One region of the Rummeliibacillus sp. JY-2-4R genome, then DNA from elsewhere that is predicted to be linked to it. Evidence: riboswitches for the same ligand, from Rfam matches in the RefSeq annotation. Region 1 holds a riboswitch; each other region holds the start of a gene.
The links. Region 1 has a riboswitch for thiamine pyrophosphate ahead of ACWV26_RS12410 (ABC transporter ATP-binding protein). Riboswitches for the same ligand answer to the same signal wherever they lie in the genome.
Positions count from the first base shown of each region.

Region 2: it holds a riboswitch for thiamine pyrophosphate, as region 1 does, so the genes downstream of both, ACWV26_RS02180 (ABC transporter substrate-binding protein) here and ACWV26_RS12410 (ABC transporter ATP-binding protein) in region 1, are expected to answer to the same signal.
Region 3: it holds a riboswitch for thiamine pyrophosphate, as region 1 does, so the genes downstream of both, ACWV26_RS17430 (thiamine phosphate synthase) here and ACWV26_RS12410 (ABC transporter ATP-binding protein) in region 1, are expected to answer to the same signal.
Region 4: it holds a riboswitch for thiamine pyrophosphate, as region 1 does, so the genes downstream of both, thiC (phosphomethylpyrimidine synthase ThiC) here and ACWV26_RS12410 (ABC transporter ATP-binding protein) in region 1, are expected to answer to the same signal.

Region 1 covers NZ_CM132623.1:2,538,499-2,543,851, forward strand. Annotated here, with positions in the region: partial or broken gene ACWV26_RS12390 (acetyl-CoA C-acyltransferase) at 6-388, opposite strand; gene ACWV26_RS12395 (spore protein Tlp) at 445-675, opposite strand; gene tlp (small acid-soluble spore protein Tlp) at 813-1,046, opposite strand; gene ACWV26_RS12405 (hypothetical protein) at 1,241-1,423, shown strand; TPP riboswitch at 1,589-1,695, shown strand; TPP riboswitch at 1,763-1,852, shown strand; gene ACWV26_RS12410 (ABC transporter ATP-binding protein) at 1,938-2,684, shown strand; gene ACWV26_RS12415 (ABC transporter permease) at 2,671-3,438, shown strand; gene ACWV26_RS12420 (ABC transporter substrate-binding protein) at 3,497-4,507, shown strand; gene thiW (energy coupling factor transporter S component ThiW) at 4,538-5,032, shown strand; gene ACWV26_RS12430 (Lrp/AsnC family transcriptional regulator) at 5,050-5,353, opposite strand, start outside.
Region 2 covers NZ_CM132623.1:438,033-443,385, reverse strand. Annotated here, with positions in the region: gene ACWV26_RS02195 (ABC transporter ATP-binding protein) at 1-358, opposite strand, end outside; gene ACWV26_RS02190 (ABC transporter permease) at 360-1,106, opposite strand; gene ACWV26_RS02185 (thiamine-binding protein) at 1,106-1,396, opposite strand; gene ACWV26_RS02180 (ABC transporter substrate-binding protein) at 1,411-2,415, opposite strand; TPP riboswitch at 2,559-2,668, opposite strand; gene ACWV26_RS02175 (hypothetical protein) at 2,738-3,502, opposite strand; gene ACWV26_RS02170 (hypothetical protein) at 4,087-4,875, opposite strand; gene ACWV26_RS02165 (IDEAL domain-containing protein) at 5,264-5,353, opposite strand, start outside.
Region 3 covers NZ_CM132623.1:3,553,203-3,558,555, reverse strand. Annotated here, with positions in the region: gene ACWV26_RS17445 (succinate CoA transferase) at 1-1,078, opposite strand, end outside; gene ACWV26_RS17440 (HD domain-containing protein) at 1,117-1,752, opposite strand; gene ACWV26_RS17435 (LysR family transcriptional regulator) at 1,870-2,853, opposite strand; TPP riboswitch at 3,005-3,114, shown strand; gene ACWV26_RS17430 (thiamine phosphate synthase) at 3,273-3,881, shown strand; gene thiO (glycine oxidase ThiO) at 3,865-4,977, shown strand; gene thiS (sulfur carrier protein ThiS) at 4,990-5,193, shown strand; gene ACWV26_RS17415 (thiazole synthase) at 5,197-5,353, shown strand, end outside.
Region 4 covers NZ_CM132623.1:474,292-479,644, reverse strand. Annotated here, with positions in the region: gene ACWV26_RS02320 (M56 family metallopeptidase) at 1-514, opposite strand, end outside; gene ACWV26_RS02315 (BlaI/MecI/CopY family transcriptional regulator) at 518-931, opposite strand; gene thiC (phosphomethylpyrimidine synthase ThiC) at 1,231-3,015, opposite strand; TPP riboswitch at 3,168-3,282, opposite strand; gene ACWV26_RS02305 (small acid-soluble spore protein H) at 3,526-3,705, opposite strand; gene rpoN (RNA polymerase factor sigma-54) at 4,128-5,353, opposite strand, start outside.

The DNA.
Region 1 (5,353 bases):
TATCATCAGAAATCTAAATTTTCCCACACTGCAGCTATCCCTTGGCCACCACCAATACAAACTGCACTCACACCATATTTTTCCTTTCTACGTCTTAATTCATATAATAATGTTAGTGATATTCTAACGTCACTGGCAGCTAAGGGATGTCCAAGTGCAACTGCACCACCATTCACATTCCATTTTTCTAAATCAAATCCTAATTCCTTTTGACAAGCCAAATATTTTGAATCGCAGGAACTGATCCGGTGCACATATATTTTAGCTCTACACCGACAATTCCCCATGATTTCAGGCGAGCAATAGGTTTTAGATTGTTTTCTTTTGTATAATCACCGGAAGTAACAATCATTGCACCTGTCCCATCAACCATACCGCTTGACTTACCAATTCAAAAAGCTGTGAAGAATAATATACTTCCATCACAGCTTCTATTTCTATTCCCTATTTAAAGCTATCTCTCCAAGCCTTTTCTGCGGCCTTATCCGCAATTTCTTTTTCCTTTATTTGAATTTCTCGTTGTCGACGGTAATTCTTTTCTTCTAGATGCTCAAGTTCTTCCTTACCAGCAAATTCCATGCTGATTTCAGCTTCGCTCATATTCTTTCTTGTATTTTCAATCATATTTTGGATTGGTGCTGCACTATTAGATTGTTTATTTTTTGGTTTTTTCATTTTAAGAGTCCTCCTGCGATGTTTTCATTACTGTATTAGTTTGTTAAGGATTGCACACTTTATACAATAAAGAAAAAGTAAAAAGCTGTGGCACAAAATTTTGGATATTCATCCTTTTGCCACAGCCTTTAACTAAATTATTGTTGTCCTCGTTTTCGTGCTTCTGCTTCATCATGCATTTCTGCAATAAATGCATCAAGTGCTTGATTTCTACGTTCATTTTTTTCTTTAATTTTTTGAGCTTCTTCAGGTCCTGCAAATTCCATACTAAATTCCGCTTCTTTTATATTCTTCTTCGTATTTTTAGCCATTTGTTTTAAACGCTCCACATTGTTAGAACGGTCATCTGGGTTTGGTGTATGTTGATTCATTATAAAAAACCTCCAAAAAATGATTTTTTGAATTACTACGTTAGTTTGTTTAATTTTGTTTACATTATTCAATTATCCGTAGTGGAAAATAATAAGAGAAATACAGTACTTTTTCTCCATTTATCTAAGTGCTAATTATTAAAGAATAAATCTTTTACATATTGAGCACATTAATTTCTGGGAGGTGATTAACCATGCCAAAACGTAGTGGATATAATCAAAAAAACAAAACACATAAAAGCAATGATTTTGCAAACCAAAATAATACGAACAACCAAAACCAAAATTCAAATGAAGAATTTGGTGCTGAATTCGAGGCTAACAACCAAAATAATTCAAGCTACAAGAATCTAGAGTCACATAATAAAAATAAATGACTTGTTGATTGCTAAGCCTTAATACATTATGTATTAGGGCTTTATTTTTGTTCCGTAGAGATGTTGAAATCTCTTCCAACAACAATCTATTAAGGTAACAAACTTTCAGATATAAAAACCCTTGCATAAAATAAATTACATGATAAGCTATTAATGGAAACTAAATAGCACCACTAGGGGTGTCCCGATGAGGACTGAGACTGAACAATCGTTCTAAACCCTTTGAACCTGATCTAGTTTATACTAGCGGAGGGAAGTGAGACATGTTTAATGAATTTATTATACATACCCCACTGACTTTGTTAGTGGGGATTTTTTTATTTTCAAAATTGAATAACAACAACCTACTAGGGGCGCCATTAGGCTGAGATTGTACCCTTTGAACCTGAACTAGACAATTCTAGCGTAGGAAAGTAGTTTCACAGATATTGTTATCTGAGTAATTCTTTTGAAACTGCTTTCTTTAATAGAAAGCAGTTTTTTTAAGTCATTAAAAAAAGAAAGGAGTAACAAAATGACACTTATTCTCAAAGATGTCTCCTACAGTTTCACAAACGAACAAAAACAAAAAAACAAAGTAATCTCAAATCTAAATCTGGAAGTACAAAACGGTGAATTTGTCTCGATCATCGGTAAAAGTGGAACTGGAAAAAGTACAATCTTACGACTTATCGCAGGCCTCCTAGTTCCTTCTGAAGGACAAATTCAAATTGATCAAAAGTACATAACACTTGGCGATGTCGGTTATATGCCACAGAAGGATCTACTACTCCCTTGGCGTACAATCCTAGATAACATCCTAATCGCGTCCGAAATTCAAAAAGACCTGAACATTTCAAAAGATGAAGCGAGAACTTGGTTAAAACGAGTTGGATTATCAGAATACGAAAATGCTCTACCAAAACAACTATCCGGTGGAATGAAACAACGAGCATCATTTCTAAGAGCATTATTAACTGGAAAAAATATCCTATTATTAGATGAACCATTTGGTGCACTAGATAGTATAACGAAAAAAGAAATGCAAACATGGCTTTTATCGATTTGGCAAGATTTAAAGAAAACAATATGTTTTATTACGCATGATTTGGAAGAAGCGATTTATTTAAGCGATCGCATCATACTCCTTCATCCTAATTTTCAAATAGAAGAGATTTCTGTTGATTTGCCGAGACCTCGCGCTGCGAAAATGTTACATTCTCAAAAAATAATTGAATTACGACAAGAATTGGAGTTAAAGATTGCCAATGAAACAGATTAAGAACTTTCTACAAACCTATAGTTTATTTATCATTGTTTCTATTATTCTACTAGCGATTGTTGAATTGCTTGTACGTTTGACAATCGTCCCAAGCTTTATCATTCCTGCACCAACTGGGGTACTAAGAATGATAATAGACAATTGGCAACCGCTAATTTTTGAACATTTAAGTGCTACTATGCTGGAGTTTATCATTGGGTTTTTAATAGCCGTTATAGGTGGTGTAATACTTGCAGTTAGCATGTTCTTTTCAAAAACTATTGAAAAAATTGTATATCCTGCGGTTGTCATCTCGCAAATGATTCCGATTATTGCCATTTCCCCTATTTTTGTTTTGTGGTTTGGGTATTCCATCTGGAGTAAAGTTGCTGTCACAGTCCTTATTTGTTTCTTCCCAATTGTCGTAGGTACTTATGATGGACTGAAGTCATGTAATCAGGAGTATATCGAGTTATTACGTTCAATGGGGGCTACTCGTTTTCAAGTTTTTCAAAAGCTACATATTCCAATGGCACTACCTTCTTTTTTTTCTGGATTTAAGATGGCCATTGTTTTTGCACTTGTTGGGGCAACCATTGGAGAATGGCTAGGAGCAAGTCAAGGCTTAGGATATTATAGCCGAAGAATGTCTGGAAATTTAAACTCGGAAGGGGTCTTTGCTGCGATCACACTCTTAACTATCGTAGGCATTTTACTATTTGCACTAGCCACTTGGTTTGAAAAAAGAATCACCAATAAAGTGAACCTTCACTAATGTAAGATTTTCTTCATCCCGTGAAATACAAATCTAATAGAAATAGGAGCATTCCAAAATGAAAAAATGGATTACATATTCTTTATTACTATCACTACTCGTCCTCATGGCAGGATGTAGTGGAAAAACTCAATCAAAATCGACTGATGAAAATGGGAAAAAATTAGACAATATCAGCATCATGCTCGACTGGTACCCAAATGCTGTACATTCTGCCATCTATGCAGCACAAGAAAAAGGCTATTTTAAGGACCAAGGCCTAAATGTCAAAATCGAAATGCCCGCTGATACCAATGATCCTATTAAACTTGCTGCAACTGGGAAAGTCGATTTAGCTATTAGTTATCAAAATCAAACAATTTTATCAAAATCAGAAGGAATTCCAGTCGTTTCTGTGGCTGTTTTAGTTAGACATTCACTAGACCAACTCATGATGAAAAAATCAGCAGGAATCAAATCACCTAAGGATTTAGAAGGGAAAAACGTTGGTTATTCATCAAGCGAATTAAGCGAAGCTACTGTCAAAACAATGGTTGAAGCAGACGGTGGGGATTTTAGCAAAGTCAAAATGACTGATGTCGGTTGGGATTTAATTTCATCAGTTGCGACAGACCATGTAGATGCGATTACAGGTGGCTATATTAACCATGAATATGTTCTTTTAAATAAAGAAGGTTATGATATGATGACCATCAAAAACAGTGACTATGGCGTACCTGATAATTATGAACTAATTCTAGTAACAGGTGAAAAAACTTTACATGAAAAGAAAGATGCAATTAAGCGATTCTGGACTGCTGTAACAAAAGGCCAAGAATACGTAAAACAAAATCCAAAAGAAGGATTACAAGTTTTACTAGATCATGAAAATGATAGTTTTCCTTTAGATAAAGAAGTTGAAACAAAAAGTTTACAAATCCTTCTACCTCTCATGGAAGAAAAAGGAGTACCTTTTGGCTATCAAGACCAAGAAGCTTGGAAAAAAGCATCTGATTGGCTTTATCAAAGAGGGGTTATTAAAAAACAAGTTAAACCTAGTGAAGTAATTGATAATATCGTATCAAAATAATTTCAGAGGGGCTTGGTCTAAATGAAAAATATGAATAAAACAAGAAAACTTACCTACACTGCCATTATTGCTGCTATCACAACTATCTCTAGTAGTATGGTATATATTCCATTAGGATTTGTTAAAGTCTTTCCAATCCAACACTTTGCCAATATTTTATCAGCTGTTCTTCTTGGACCTTGGTACGCAGTGTTGCAAGCTTTTATGTCCTCATCTTTACGCATAATGCTGGGGACAGGAACTGTGTTTGCGTATCCTGGTAGTATGATTGGAGCATGTTTGTCTGCGATACTCTATACAAAAACAAAGAGACTAGCGTTTGCAGGTCTAGGTGAAATCTTTGGAACTGGCATCCTAGGCGCTATGGCCACTTATCCGATTGCCATTTTATTTTTAGGCAAAGCATCTACATTATTTGGCCTCGTCCCCGCTTTTGCCATTAGTTCGTTTACTGGTGCCTTAATGGGCTATGGATTATTGAAAGTATTACAAAAAAATAATGCTTTTTCTCATATAGTTAACTAATATTTAAAATCAATCTCCTAAAGATTATGGTTTTCAAGTATAGGTAAAATGGTAGAGTTTTTGACCTCTCTTAAAGCCAAACTAGTTTGGATACGCGTTATGCCAAGCTTGTTGAGTTTTCGGATAAAGCTTTCTAATTCCTTTCTACCTCTATTGACCACCTTTAGGAGATAATCATGTTCTCCTGTTAAACAATGGCATTCTAGAATTTCAGGGATGGATGAAAGCTCCGTCTCCAATATTTCTAACTGCTCAGCTTGATGAATCGTTGTACTAATGAAAATGAAAGTTAATAACTCAAATCCTAGTTTTTCTTGATTT
Region 2 (5,353 bases), 1.9 Mb from region 1:
CAAATTCCTGCAGGCCAACTTTTGCTAGCCAATCTCTTGCTTCTTCTTTATTTGCCTTTCCTGAAAGTTCTTGTACAAGCACTACATTTTCAAGCACCGTTCTCCATGGGAAAAGGGATGATTGTTGTGGCATGTAGCCGATTAGCCCACGCTTGCCGTGAATTTTTCGATTATTTAAGGTAATCGTTCCTTCATCAGGCTCTATAATGCCGCCAATCAGGTTGAAAATCGTACTTTTCCCGCTTCCTGAAGGGCCAAGCAGCGCAACGAATTCTCCCTCTTTTACATGGAGTTCGATGTCCTGCAAGACTTCTGTATCAGCAAAGCGCTTCTTTACATGTTCCATATTTAATAACATTTTATTCCCTGCCTTTTATGAACATCTTTTCCATTAGGCGAATGAGGCCAAATAAAAGTACGCTTAAAAGCATGATTGTGAAGATAGCGACAAATACGCGATCTGTACGAAATGATGCTTGCGATAACGTCATATACACGCCAATTCCTTGTTTTGCCCCTAGCCATTCTGCAATGACCGCTCCCATCACACTGTAGGTCGCTGAAATTTTCAACCCTGAGAATAATGATGGTAATGCATTAGGCAATTCCAGTTTCCAAAACAGTTGCGTCTTGGATGCACCCGCCATTTGCATATAATATTTAAGCTCAGGTGCCGTGTTTTTAAAGCCATCAAGTGCTGCAACAACAATTGGGAAGAAACAAACAAGTCCTATGACAATAAGTTTTGGCATCATACCAAAACCAAACCAAATAATGAGCAATGGTGCGAGTACAATAATTGGAATGTTTTGCGATAGTATGAGCAATGGGTACGTCATCTTTTGGACTATCGGTAAAATATGTAGAATTACAGCAATTGCGAATCCAACTACACTCCCAATGACAAGGCCAAGTATGGATAGTTTTGTCGTTGCGAGAATATCTACTGAAAAAGTTGGAATCACGTTGAAGCCTTCTGCAAAAATTTTAGATGGTGCCGGCAATAACCATGCGGGTGTGTCTGTTATTCTTACGATGATTTCCCATAAAGCTAAAAGAAAGAGGAGCAGAAAAATTGCCCCTCCATTGTTCCGTAGCCATTTCATTAGCGATATTTCTCCGTAAGTGTATCCATTGTTATGCCAGATGGTTGGTACAGGATTTTTACTTGTGTAATAACGTTGACACATCCCAATTCAATCATTTTTTCATTCATCTTCGTGATGATGCTCATTATTTCGGTCATTTCACCTTCCATTGTTGTTTCTAGAGGGTGTACTTCGTATTTTACGCCGGATTCATCGATGATTTTGATTGCTGCATCAACAAAAGGAATGACGTCTTCGTACTTTTTAGTTTTTGGTATGATTTGAACACTAATTAAAGAATTGGCCATTTTAAATTCCTCCATTATTTTGGTAAAAATTCATTGGTGAATGCTTTTTTGGCATCGAATTTACCTTCTAATAAACCTCTGTCACTCATCCAATTTGCGTAGTTTTCCCATACTTCAAGTTTTTGCTCGCCCCATTGTTTTGCATCGTCTTGATATTTGTCAGCAAGCCATTCTTGACTTTTCTTCACAAGTTTCGGATTTAAATCTGGTGCTGCTTTCACTAAGATATCAGCTGCTTTGTCTGGATTTTTAATCGCATATTCGTATCCTTGTGAAGCTGCTTTGACAAATGCTTTTACTGTATCTGGGGCGTTTTGAATCATTTTTTCATTTGTTGCTAAAACCGGTGTGTAGTAATCCAATTTTTTACTATAGTCTGTTAAATAAATCATGTTTAATTTTTCGCCACGAAGTTCTGCTTCAATGCCTGTCCATCCATAATAAATCCAAGCAAAGTCTACATCTTTTTTAACCATTGTGAAGAAATCTGCGTCGCCAGCATTGATAATATCAACTTTTTTGACATCTGCATTTTCCTTTTTCATCAATGAATCGATGACGGCTTTTTCAACAGGTGAACCCCATCCGCCATATGTTTTACCTTCAAAGTCTTTAGGTGATTTAATATTTTTGGCAACAGGTGAAGCGAAGCCAGAGGTATTGTGTTGGATTACGGCCGCAATTGATACGAGCGGAACCCCTTGTACGCGAGCTTGTGTAATGCCTTCTTGGTAACTAACACCAAAATCAGCCTTACCTGTTGCGATTAATTGATCTGCTCCTGTATCACCAGGTTGAATTATATCAACGTCTAATCCTTGTTTTTTAAAGTATCCTTCTTCTTTTGCCACATATAAACCCGTGTGGTTAGTATTTGGTGTCCAGTCTAAAACGACTGTTACTTTCTTTAGTTCTTTCTTAGAATCAGTTGCTTTTTCTTTTGTACTATTAGAACTCTTCGATGAACAGCCTGCCAGTACAAGTATGGCAACTAATAGAAATGCATATAACTTTTTCATCATTCTTGCCCCCATTATTTTTTGACACGTTCTATGAATTGTCATAGAACCGTTTTCCCGAGTCATATAAAGAAAAAAGAAAACGCCCGGAACCATTCCGGACGTTAACATTCATTCTAAAAGTCGTTGTTTTACATTTACTTTGATTTTTAGGTGATGTTCCCTCCGCTGGTGTTAGCCAGATCAGGTTCTAAGGGTCAGTACCTATTGGATACATTCTCAGCTGGCATTACCAGCTCCCCCACATTCTTCATTCACTTGAACTCTTAAATCTATTATACCAAACAGTCGAAAAATGGGAAGAAAATTGATAGGGCTTTTTTCATGAGGACCCCATTTGCGTTTGCTTACTTATGATTTCATTCTTCAATTCCATCATTTTTTCTTTTGATGGATATGGATCTGAAAACGTTAAGGCATTTTCTATCGAAATGAGTGCTTCATCGAACTCTTTTGCCTTAAACTGCGCGTCCGCTAAATAGTACCAGTAGTAAGGAAAGTTGTCTGTCTGTAATAATTGCTTGTAATTCGTCGCAATTCGCTTGAAATAACTTGGATAAAAATCATTCGCTTTCATAAGTCCTCTCACATTATGATAACGATACACATTAATATTAAAGGCTTCCCCTATATCATGAATCCAAACAGCCAATTCATATTGACCGTCCTTCCCGTATCTACCATAAATATCTTCCGCATATAACTTACTATATTCCACACTATCTGTTAGTAGATTCTTAAATCCATGGGTATACCATTGCAGTAAAAACAACTGTGATCGCATTTCTCCTACTTGCCAGCCAACAACCAATGTATTGACTCCGCGGTTCGTAAGTGGAACAACCATTAGATCTGTTATCGCGTATCCCTTCCCTTTAATCTCTACAATTGGATACCATTGATTGTAGTATTTCTTAAATAGTAGAAGGAAATTTTCTCCTCGATATTGATAAGCAACTATTAATTCCTTTACTCGATCTCCATCTATATCTGCCAATAAAATCGCCGGTCTATTGGCATTTCGCAATTCCAGAACTGTTGCTGACGGTGGCAAGGTGTCTCTCAACCAATCTTCGCTTTCGCTCATTCTCATCCACCCCTTTTATCTAATGTATGCGCAAAAGGAGAAGATGCTTGGGAGTGGGTGATTTCACTTGCGATTAGAGCTGGTTTCTTGCCTATTTTGGTCGGGCTATTCGTTCATTGGATCAGCCATATTCTCTTAGTACTGCTATTCTCTATTTGGTGGGCATCCTATTTACTCATTTTCATTGCCAATTCGCTCTTTTCACCATCCAATTCGCTCTTTTGGCGTTTCTATTCGCCCTTTCCTAGTTCCCATTCGCTCATTTGACCCGTCTATTCGCTATTTTCTAAATTACAGTTACGTTCTAAACACTTTAAGTCACCACTAACGAACGATCTCCGCTGAACACTTAATTAAACCACTGATTACTCATTTTCATTGCCAATTCGCTCTTTTCACCATCCAATTCGCTCTTTTGGCGTTTCTATTCGCCCTTTCCGCCGGCCAATTCGCTCATTCGACCCGTCTATTCGCTATTTTCTCAATTACAGTCACGTTCCAAACACTTTAAGTCACCACTAACGAACGATCTCTTGCTGAATACTTAATTAACCCCCTGATTGCTCGCTTGGCGGTGGCAGTAATTATCTATGTTGACTTCTCTTTTGTGCCGCGGATGATAGGTTTGAGTAGAGACGTTGAATTATTTCATTTTTCAATTCCAACATTTTTTCTTTAGATGGATAGGGGTCTGGAAATGTTAAGGCCCTATTGATGGATTGAAGTGCTTGGTCTAGTTCACCGGCCTTCATTTGAGCATCTGCTAAGTAGTACCAGTAAAACGAGTAATCATCTTTTTGTAATTGCTTTTTATAAAAAGCTGCTACTTTTTTGAAATAATATGGATAAGCATCTTTTGCAACCGACCACACTAAACCGTTAAGTCGGTAAACCTGTACTTTGTAGGCCTCCCCTGTATCGTGTACCCAGACTGCCATTTCAAACTGGCCATCGCGACCATATTTTCCTGGCATGTCTTCCACTTCTAACTTACTGTACACAATATTATTTGTCGGCAGATGGACAAATTGATGATTCATCCATTGCAATAAATCCAGTTTCGACCAAATGCTCCCAATTCGCCAACCGACTATCAACGTGTTAACGCCGGGCCTTGTAAGAGGGACCGCCTGTAAATCAGTTATGCCATATCCTGCTCCTTTACTATTTAAAATCGGTATCCAATTTCCGTGCGACCATTTCAATATCATTAGGTAATTTTCATTTTGATAGTGATAAGCAATGATTAGCTCATTGATCCAATCTCCGTCTAAATCTGCTAATAAAATTGCAGGTCCTTTATTTGGTAGTACTAATAGCTTTGCGTTTATAGGCAAATACTGCATAACTGAATACACGTTTTCGCTCATCATTCACCAACCTTTTCGTTAAGGTTCCCTTTGGTCGTGGCAAATAGGCCTCTCTTTCGTGCTTTGGCTTTAAAGTCTTTATCCTTCGTTCCAACTAACTAATCCACGGTTTCATTGGTTTATCCACGCTGATAATAATTTAAGTCCTCTCTAGAACGATTCAAGCAAATATGCTCTCTTTTAAATTCAAAATTTTAGATTAAATTTTCATAAATAAGGGTACATTTCAAAGTATTGAGCATATTATTTTTATTGTGTGCTAATTCTTTGTCACTTTTAATATATGGGGATGTATTTTTTAGGGGAATGTTTTCTGAATGGAAATTTAGAAATCAAAAAGCACCTAGTCAGTTTAACGAATGAGTAGGTGCTTTCTATGGGAATTGCTTATTCAACTCTTTTTGTCCTCCGTAGTTTTTAAGTCTTTAGCTAGTTGATGGAATAGTTCTTTGTCGCCTGTAGCTAAGGCATGATCGATTAG
Region 3 (5,353 bases), 1.0 Mb from region 1:
CAGTATTAATAGAGATTAAGCCTAAACGACGGATTACTTCTGGATGATTCGTGATTTCTTGTGGACGTAAGCAAAGTTTATCTGCGTATTTCTCCATGTTTTCAAAGACACGTTTATTCGTTTCTTCAGCTAACGTAATGGACGTGCCTGAGGCGAAAGAAACTTTACCAGCATCGATCAGATCAAATACGGCATCTTGCAATACTTCCGAGTATATTTGTAAGTCTTCAAATTCTGAAGCTAAGAAGCCATGTAAAACAGCATTTGATACAGAGCCTACGCCTGATTGGATTGGTGCCAATTTGTTTGTTAGACGACCAACTTTGATTTCATCACGTAAGAAGTTTAGTAAATGTTTTGCCATTGTATCTGTCTCTTCATCTGGAGGAACGATTAAGGAATAAGCATCGTGTTCTTCAGATAGAACAATTGCTTTTACTTTAGCAGGGTCAATTTTAATCCCTGTTTCTCCAATGCGATTGGATGCATTTGTCATAGGTATTGGTTCGCGTTTACCTTGTTCCGCTGGTATATAAACATCATGAATACCAATTAATGATTCTGGACTAGCTATATTTAATTCAATAATAATGTTATCAGCGTGTTGTGCGAAAATAGGTGAGTTTCCAACAGAATTCGTTGGAATGAGGTAGCCATCTTCTGTAATTGCACAAGCTTCGATAATCGCATAATGGATTGGGCCAATAATGCCTTGACGAACGAACTCTGCGTTATGTGAAACGTGTGCATCAACATAAGTCACCTTACCCGTATTAATCAAGTTACGGATCATCGCGTCACTTTGGTATGGTCCGCGTTTGCGAATCACGCCTGCTTCCGCTAAGTATTTGTCTACTTCAGGACCTAATGATGCCCCTGTATACACATCAATTTGAAACTTTTCATTTTTCGCACGTTCTACAAGTGCCATTGGGACAACTTTTGCGTCACCTGCACGTGTAAATCCGCTCATTCCGACTACATCGCCGTCTGAGATCAACGCTGCAGCAACATTTGCGGAAACAATCTTGTCAGCAAGCTCTTTTAAACCTAAACGCCTTTCAACAATCGGGTTCATTTATAAAACCTCCTAAAATACGATTTAATTTATGGTAATTACTCCCATGGTGAATGTAAAATACAGTCACAGAAGTTTTTCGGTTTGTAATCCGGTACAAAATACTTAACGACATCCAATTTAATATTGCCAAAAGTTGTTTCTGGCTTATGTTTAAAACCTTCATAAAACGCTGGAATAATTTCTTGCTTGAAATTATTGCGAGGGAAAGCTTTTACAATTTCCTCTCTTAGTCCAATAGGGAACTGTTCAAAGCCATCTCCCATGACATCTAAGCCAACTCCCGAATAAAGTAGGGCGACTTCAGATTCTTTATGCTCCGCGATTCCAATTGTCGTATGTAATGCGATGGCATCCCACACACGACGAATCGACTCGTCAGGAATTTCATAATGCTGTAAAAAGCTTCTCGCAGCGTTTGCACCGTCTACTTCAAAGCGTAAATCAGGACTGCTGTATTTCTTTGTTAAGCCTAAATCATGGAACAATGCAGCAACATATAACAATTCTAAATCATAATTACGCTTGTCCTCTTTCCCCATGACTGCACCAAATAAAAAGACGCGGTTTGAATGGTTCCACAACAAGTCATCCCCGTACTCTCGTAAGATATCTGCTGCATCAGTCGCTAATCGTGTATCTGGAATTTGAATACCTGCTACTTCTTGAAACACAATTTAAACCCCCTTCGCCAAATGTAGTGTTTCTCATTTTCATGAGTCTACTTTCATTATAAAGGGGGTTTTCTGATTTAACTATTTCATTAATCCTATGATAACGATAGATAAAAACTATAATATAGTGCTTTGCAAAGATGTAATGGCCTCCTTCTCAATTAGAAAACGGAGCTTTTCAATTTCCCGTACTAATAACTCCACATATTTACGTGCTGCATAATTGATAAAACAATTCTTCTTCATGACAAGATTCACTTCTCTCGTCAAAGCCGGCTTTTCAATATGTTGATAATATAAATCCGCAGTATCATTAAATTCAAACAATGTACGTGAGACAACGCTACGACCAACACCATTACGAACAAGCTTCAAGATTGATTCAACACTTGATGTTTCAACTAGGGGGTCTATTGGTTTTCCAACCTCACAGCTCGTTGTATCAAGAAGTCTTCTGCATTGATGAGTATTTGGAAATAAAATAAGTGGACCTTCTAAAACATCTGTAAATGAAATCTTCTGCTCTCCACTTTCTTGATTACTGATCAAGTAAAATTCTTCATCATAAAGCTTTGTCACCTGAAGCATATCCACTTGATGGAAGTAGAACCCAATCCCAAAATCGGCGCCATCTTCTAGAACAGCTTTTTCCACTTGATCGGTACTTTGAATGGACACTTTGATGTTCGGATGGAGTTGGTTAAATCGAATACATAAAGTAGTAACCAAATCTGTCATTTCACCTGGCAAAACAGCAATTTTCACTTCTCCAATTTCTACTTTTCTAAGTGCTTCAATTTGAGAGGACATACTTTGTAAGGAATCTTGTATATTCAATGCTTCTTGCTGTACAATTTCTCCCACTTTCGTAAGTTCGATTTTCTTTCCAACACGGTTAAAAAGCGCATAGCCAACTCCTTGTTCTAGCATTTTAATTTGTTGGCTTAGAGTGGGTTGGGAAATCCCTAACTTTTCAGCAGCTCTTGTAAAATGCAGTTCTTTACTGACCATTAAAAAATATTCCAAATGTCGTAGCTCGATGGGAATCAATCCTTTCCGTTGAAATGTTTGCTTCTTTCTGAAATTCTTCTTTAAAAACATTTTTTGTATTTTATAGTTGTACTAGAGAAGTTTGTTGTTAATACAATGTCAGTCTAGATTATCTTTGACTGAATTAAAGATAAAAAATTAACTTGAAATATTTCCAATATTATAATATATTATCATTGGTTGATAATAATTGAATATTTCAAATTTTCACTAGGGGATCCCTTGATAAGGGCTGAGAATAAAGTAGTTACTTTTAAACCCTCATAACCTGACCTGGTTCGTACCTGCGTAGGGAAGTAGCGAATGTTTGTGCAATATTTTTATTTGGACAAATCTCAAACAATCATACCACTTTCCTGTCTAGGAGAGTGGTTTTTTATTTGAATAAAATGACGCCGGTCTTGTTTATACATAGTGAAGTTTGGAGGAAGGTGATAGAACAGTTTTTATGTGTGGAAGGAGGGAAGAATATGAGGTTAATGGCTGTAACGGACAATGTATCTTCCGTTCGTGCACTTGCATCTACGATTATTGAAATCAAAAACAAGGTTGATTTTATTCAAATTCGTGAGAAAACAAAATCACCTCAAGACATCATGACACTTCTTGAATATTTAGAAGAGGGTGGTGTTGAAAAAGAAAAAATCATCCTCAATGATCGGTTGGATATTGCTTTGTTGATGAATATTCCAACTGTTCATTTGCCTGAAAAAGGGCTGCCTGTGAGAAGGGTCAAGCAATTCTTTCCGCATATAAGAGTTGGAAAATCTGTTCATTCGTTTGAAGGTGCTGAGAAAGCTGAACTAGATGGAGCAGATTATGTGGTATATGGGCATTGCTTTGAAACGAATAGTAAAAAAGGCAGGGCTCCGAACGGCATTGATCCCATCATTCAAATGAAAAGAAACTTAAGCATACCGGTTTTTGCTATCGGTGGCATTACATGTGAGAACGTACATGAGTTGCGAGTAGTAAGAGCAGATGGAGTAGCAGTGTTGTCAGGAATATTTTCTGCTGAGAACCCGCTAGAATCTGCAAACCAATATAAAGAGGCAATAGTATATGAAAAAGAACTTTGAAGTGGTCATTATAGGCGGTGGGATTATCGGATCCTCCATTGCTTATTATTTAGCGAAAGAAAAGATGGATGTGGCATTGTTTGAAGCTGGCAAAATAGGTTCTAAATCCACAAGTGCTGCAGCTGGTATGTTAGGTGCACATTCTGAGTGTGAAGGGGATATGGATGTCTTTTTTCCTTTTGCAAGAAGCAGCCAGCAAGCTTATTCAGGTCTGAAAGAGGAGTTATATGAATCTAGCGGAATAGACTTGCAGTACAGAAGGGGTGGCATTTTAAAGCTTGCTTATACAAATACGGATAAAGATGAGCTCTATAAGATTCTTTCTCAACCAACTGCTAAGTGGCTGGAACCTGCGGATGTCTTAGAAATGGAGCATGCGGTTACGCAGGATATAGTAGGTGCTGCTTATATTGAAGATGATGTGAACGTGCTGCCAATTGGTGTTTGTCATGCCTTTGCTAAAAGTGCGCAGATGTTAGGTGCATCTCTTTTTGAATTTACATCAGTGCTTCAAATTAAAAACAATGATGGTAGTTATTTAATCCAAACAACAGCTGGTGAAATCGAAGCTAAGTATGTCGTTGTTGCAAGCGGCGTTTGGAGCTCCAAATTCTTTGAGCAGCTTGGATTATCTCATCAAGTCACACCGGTAAAAGGGGAATGTCTTTCTGTCATCGATGAGAATTCAGTGTTAAATCATACCCTTTTTCATGATGGCTACTATATCGTACCTAGAAATAACGGAAGGCTTGTGGTTGGAGCGACGATGATTGAAAAAGATTGGAATGAAAGAGTAAGCCTTGCTGGAATCGAATCATTAATTGCGAAAGCAAAGAGAATGCTTCCTGCTGTAGCGGATATGAAAATTGCATCGAATTGGGCAGGATTGCGTCCGCAAACGTTTGACCAAAGGCCATTTATCGGACAACATCCTGAGGAAGAAAGAATATTGTTTGCTACAGGGCATTATCGAAATGGTATCCTGCTGGCTCCTGCAACAGGGCAAATGATTCGTGATTTGATATTGAAAAGAGACATCAAAAAAGAATGGGTGGAGGCATTTAAAATCGCTCGCCGCTCACCACTACCAATATAGTAGGTGATATAAATGTCTATTAGATTAAATGGAAGACTTATTGACCTTCAAGAGGGAATCCAATCTATCCTACAACTACTTTCTCATTACCATTTAGAAGATCGCATTGTAGTTGTAGAGGTCAATAAGGAAATCATCATGAAAGAAAACTATGAAACCGTGAAATTATCAGACGGAGACGTTGTCGAAATTATCCATTTTGTAGGAGGGGGTTAAAGCATGTTAAAAATTGCTGATCGTACATTTCATTCAAGACTTTTATTAGGGACAGGGAAATACCCGTCATTTGAGATTCAAAAAAAGGCTGTTGAGGTTTCACAAGCTGAAATATTAACGTTTGCTGTGAGAAGAATGAATATTTTCTCTGAGGAACAAC
Region 4 (5,353 bases), 2.0 Mb from region 1:
CGCACAGCGATAGCAAAAATATTTTCAAAGGGTCATAGTTCTTTTGGTGATACATTTCATGATAGATTACAGCGTCTAGTTCGTCTTGATTTAATAGATTCATCAATCCTGTTGAGATAATCACTTTCGGTGAAATGAATCCCATCGTAATTGCGAGCGGCACTGGATATGAAATGACCATGATGTTTTTGGTACTGTAATGCTCGTTTAGTTTAAGCGATTGCGAAGTATCTTGATATTGCTGGAATTTCCTTTTCATTTTCATCGCGTGAAACAGTTGCGACGTGAATTTCCAAAATGTAAAGAGTAGCGTATAGACAACGAGTGCATCGAGTGCATATTCAAGCGATGACATGCCTATTGCTTTTAGCGTGCTGTGGCATACTTCAACAAGGTTGAATTTCATCTGCCAACCAGCAAAATAAGCTGCTACGTATAAAGCCATTTGAACAAAAATAGTTCCCGAAATTAAAAGCGACACGAATAACATAAAAGTAGATTGTCGTTTTTCCATAGGCTAGCGATCCTTTTTCAATTCTTTAATCTTCATCTCAAGTTTCGCAACAAGCTCATCATCCACATCTTCCAATGCATCAAGCATATGACTTACCACGACATTGCCGAACTCGTCCATGAGCTCGTTAGTCATTTCCTTGGACTGCGTATCCAAAAACTCGCATCTCGTCTGAACAGGCTTGTACATCGAGGATCTTCCTTCTGTTCTTTTTTGAAGAATCCCCTTCTCCACTAGTCGATTCATGACTGTCATCACCGTGTTGAAGTTCGTTGCCTTTTCTTTCTCAAGCGCGTGTTGGACATCCTTGATGGTCATCTCACAGTTGCTCCACAAAACGTCCATAATCTTCGCTTCCAGTGGACCAAAAAATCGATTCAATCCACTTTCATGCATTTTGAACTTACGAATATTCATGATTTGGACACCTCACTTCGTTACATTACCCATTGTAGTGTTAGATGGAGGGAGAGTCAATAGAATGGTAGTTTGAAATTGAGGAGATTTTTTGAGGTGGGGTTTTATTCATGTTTGAGAGCTGAGATTTCACGGTTTCTGGGCGATTATTTACATGAGATAAGCTAGTATACACGATATTAAGTGTCTGAAATCCTCACAGCTAATAGTTAAAAATAGAAAGTTAAACAACCTTGCCTCAACTAAGTAATTAGGGCAAGGTTGTTTGTGGCATTTCTTTGCTTTATTTCATATGAAAATTATTGATATATCTTACCACCAGATTGCTTAAATTGTTCAGCTTTTTCCTTCATACCTAATTCAATAGCTTCCTTCGTATCTAGTTCTTTTTCCTTTGCAAAATTACGAATATCTTGAGAGATTCTCATACTGCAAAATTTAGGTCCACACATAGAACAGAAATGTGCTGTTTTTGCACCTTCAGCAGGTAATGTTTCATCATGATATTCGATTGCACGTTCAGGGTCTAAAGATAAATTAAACTGATCTCTCCAACGGAATTCAAAACGAGCTTTTGATAAGGCATCATCTCTTTTTTGTGCTCCTGGATGTCCTTTTGCCAAATCAGCAGCATGTGCAGCAATTTTATATGTGACAACCCCTACACGAACATCATCTCTATTCGGTAAACCTAAATGTTCTTTTGGCGTTACATAACAAAGCATCGCTGTTCCATACCAACCAATCATTGCAGCTCCAATCGCAGATGTAATGTGATCATAACCAGGAGCGATATCCGTCGTAAGAGGTCCAAGTGTGTAGAATGGTGCTTCCTGACACACTTCCAATTGTTTATCCATATTTTCTTTAATAAGGTGCATCGGCACGTGCCCGGGCCCTTCAATCATCACCTGTACATCATGCTTCCAAGCAATTTTTGTTAGCTCTCCAAGAGTCTCTAATTCTGCAAACTGTGCTTCATCATTCGCATCTGCAATAGACCCAGGACGTAAACCATCCCCTAAAGAGAATGCAACATCATAGGATTTCATGATTTCACAGATTTCTTCAAAGTGTGTGTATAAAAAACTTTCTTTGTGATGGTATAGACACCATTGTGCCATGATAGACCCACCGCGAGATACAATACCTGTTACACGTTTAGCTGTTAGCGGGACATATCGCAAAAGAACACCAGCATGAATGGTGAAGTAATCAACACCTTGCTCTGCTTGTTCAATTAAGGTATCACGGTAAACCTCCCAGGTAAGATCTTCAGCAACACCATTTACTTTTTCGAGTGCCTGATAAATTGGGACAGTGCCAACAGGAACCGATGAATTACGGATAATCCACTCCCGTGTAGTGTGGATGTTTTTGCCGGTTGATAAATCCATAATATTATCAGCCCCCCAGCGTGTTGCCCAGGTCATTTTTTCAACCTCTTCTTCGATAGAAGATGAAACAGCAGAATTGCCAATATTCGCATTAATTTTCACATGAAAGTTTCGACCTATTATCATTGGTTCCGATTCTGGGTGGTTGATATTAGAAGGAATAATTGCTCGACCTTTTGCAACTTCATCCCTTACGAATTCAGGTTTCATATTTTCCCTAATTGCGATAAATTCCATTTCAGGCGTGATAATTCCTTTTCTTGCATAATGAAGTTGTGTAACATTTTTCCCTTTTTTAGCACGTAACGGTTTCCGCTTTAATCCTGGAAATACGTTATGAGTCGTGCGAGGATCGTTTTCATCTTTATAACCATTATCTTCTGGCTTGATTACACGACCATCATATTCCTCAACATCTCCTCGTTCTTGAATCCATGAACTTCGAATGGCAGGAAGACCTTTAGTAATGTCGACAGAATAATCAGGGTCTGTATAAGGTCCGCTAGTATCATACACACGTACTGGAGAATTTTCCTCTTCTCCAAACGCTCCGGTTGTCGGGCTTAACTCAATTTCACGCATTGGAACTTTAATGTCAGGTCTAGAGCCTGTTACATATACTTTTTTGCTCCCTGGAAAATTAGACATGATGGAAATACTTTGTTTGCTAGATGAAGAAGTTGACATTGACATAGTTAATCTCTCCTTTTTCGAATAGAAGGACGAGATATAGAACAAAACAAGTGGAGAGCTTATACAAGCTTATGAAGTATATAAAAAAGCCGGTGTCCAATAAATGGCTGGACCCGGCTAATATGTATACAGAAGTAGTATAACTAAAATGATGCTTCTAACTTCCCCACGCTGGTATGAACCAGATCAGGTCCCAAGAGTCAAGAAACTTCAACGTGTTTCTTTCTCAGCCCAACTTATTGGACTCCCCTAGTTATTTCTATTCAATTTTGGTTTTATTATACATTATACTTTATTGAATTAAAAGATAAATTTGAAAATAAGCGAAGTGGATGAGGCTGGGGAAAGATAAACATTAGAGTAACTTCTTCAAATTTTGTCGCCTTTCTTAAGATAAAGAAAGCGTCATTTTATTGTAAAGAAGAAGGAGAATCCAACTAAAGTTAATCAAACGTAAAACCTCCACTCAGAAGGTGGAGGTTTATTGTGGGAATTACGGATAAATTATTGTTCACTTAAGCTTGTTACAGATACGCTTTTTTTATTATTTGGATCATCTAGGAAATGGATTGTAGCTGTTCCATTATGTCGATCCACATGCTCAATGTAAATACCCTCTCCATTAAAGGTTACATTCGCCATAATTGGCGAAGAAGAAATTTCTTGTGCTCGTTGTGCGTCCATTGTAGCCACCTCCTTTTGACTTTAATAGTTATACTATTTGTTTCAAATAACTTAGATATACATGTTGTAATTGTCTACTTCCATGTGTAAGCTGATTTTCTCCATAACTATTAAACAATAGATTTTAATAAGAAAAAGATGCTTTAGTAAATAAATTAATGGCTGCTTTGAAAGGGTTGATCATTCGCCCACTATTACCTTTAGAACCTTTAATATCCGTTGCAGTCTATTCGGACCGAGATAATTAACTTCATAGAAATCTTTTAGTCAATTGAAGCGTGTTTTTGATAGTGCTCCATTACTTATTAGCATTGTAGATGGATTATTACCGATACTTAAAGTGATTATAATCAGAGCACCGATAAGAAATATAAGTAACTATACCAACGAGTAGCAAATTGAATAAAGTAAATGGATATCCCTTAAGTTAAAAAACGTTCTTTAGCTGTTTTTATTCCCATTTTTTGACGGTATTTGGCAACCGTACGGCGAGCTATCTCTATATTTTCCTGTCTAAGGATATTTGAAAGAGTTTGATCAGAGTAAGGATGAGTTCTATCCTCCATCGCAATAAGTTCTTTAATACGATTCTTTATCAATTGAATACTTTGGTCGAATCCTGTAGAATTTTTTAAACCTCTCATAAATAAATCTTTCATTTGGAATAAACCATGAGGAGTATCAATATATTTACCACGTATCGTTCGATAAACAGTAGATTCATGAAGTCCTACAACTTTTGAAATATCGGCCAACTTCAACGAACCCAGTGCTTTGATACCGTGTTCTAAAAATGTAGGCTGTGCTTCTAAAATTGCTAAACTTACTCGATATAGAGTAGCCGAACGCTTGTCTATACCGGTCTTTAACAAGAGTGCCTCGTTTCTCTTCATTTTGGATTCATCATCTAAATAATTCTCTTCCATCATTTCATCAATAATTAAACCGGAAGTAATAGAATCATTGACGGTTAATATAACTTCTCCATTGTAAAAACGAGCAGTTAAATCCGGCACAATATAATGACTTTCTTCATTAGAAAAATTATCTACTGGATATGGGTTTAACGATTTAATAAAGTCAATTGCATCACGAATTTCATCTGTACTACAATTATAAATTGTACAAAGTGCTTTCAAGTCTCCTGCTGCTACTTGCTCTAAATGGTGAATAACAATTGACTCGGTGTAAGGTGGAATACAGGAATAAGAGCGTAATTGTAATTGCAGACATTCAGATACGGACCGTGCACCGATGCCAGCCGGTTCAAAGCTTTGTAGTACCTTTAACACACTCGTAGCCTCATCAGATGTCAATTCAAATCTCGCCTGCATTTCCTCTAAAGAACATTTTAAGTAGCCACGATCAGTCAAGTTTTGTATTAAATAAAGCAAGCCTTGACGTTTCTTCCCTTTACATTCTTTTTCTAATAAAAGTTGGTCGCGTAAATACTCCTCCATGCCACCGCTAGAGGTAGCAATTGTATAAAAAGTATCTTTTGATGAACTTCCCCAAAATTTACGAGTGATAGTTTTATCTTCTTTCATTAAACGATATAATAATTTATTTTCATGTGATAGAAATGGATTTTCCTCTAGCATCTCCTCTACCAATTGTAGAACTTCCTGAGAGTTCATACCTAAAATAG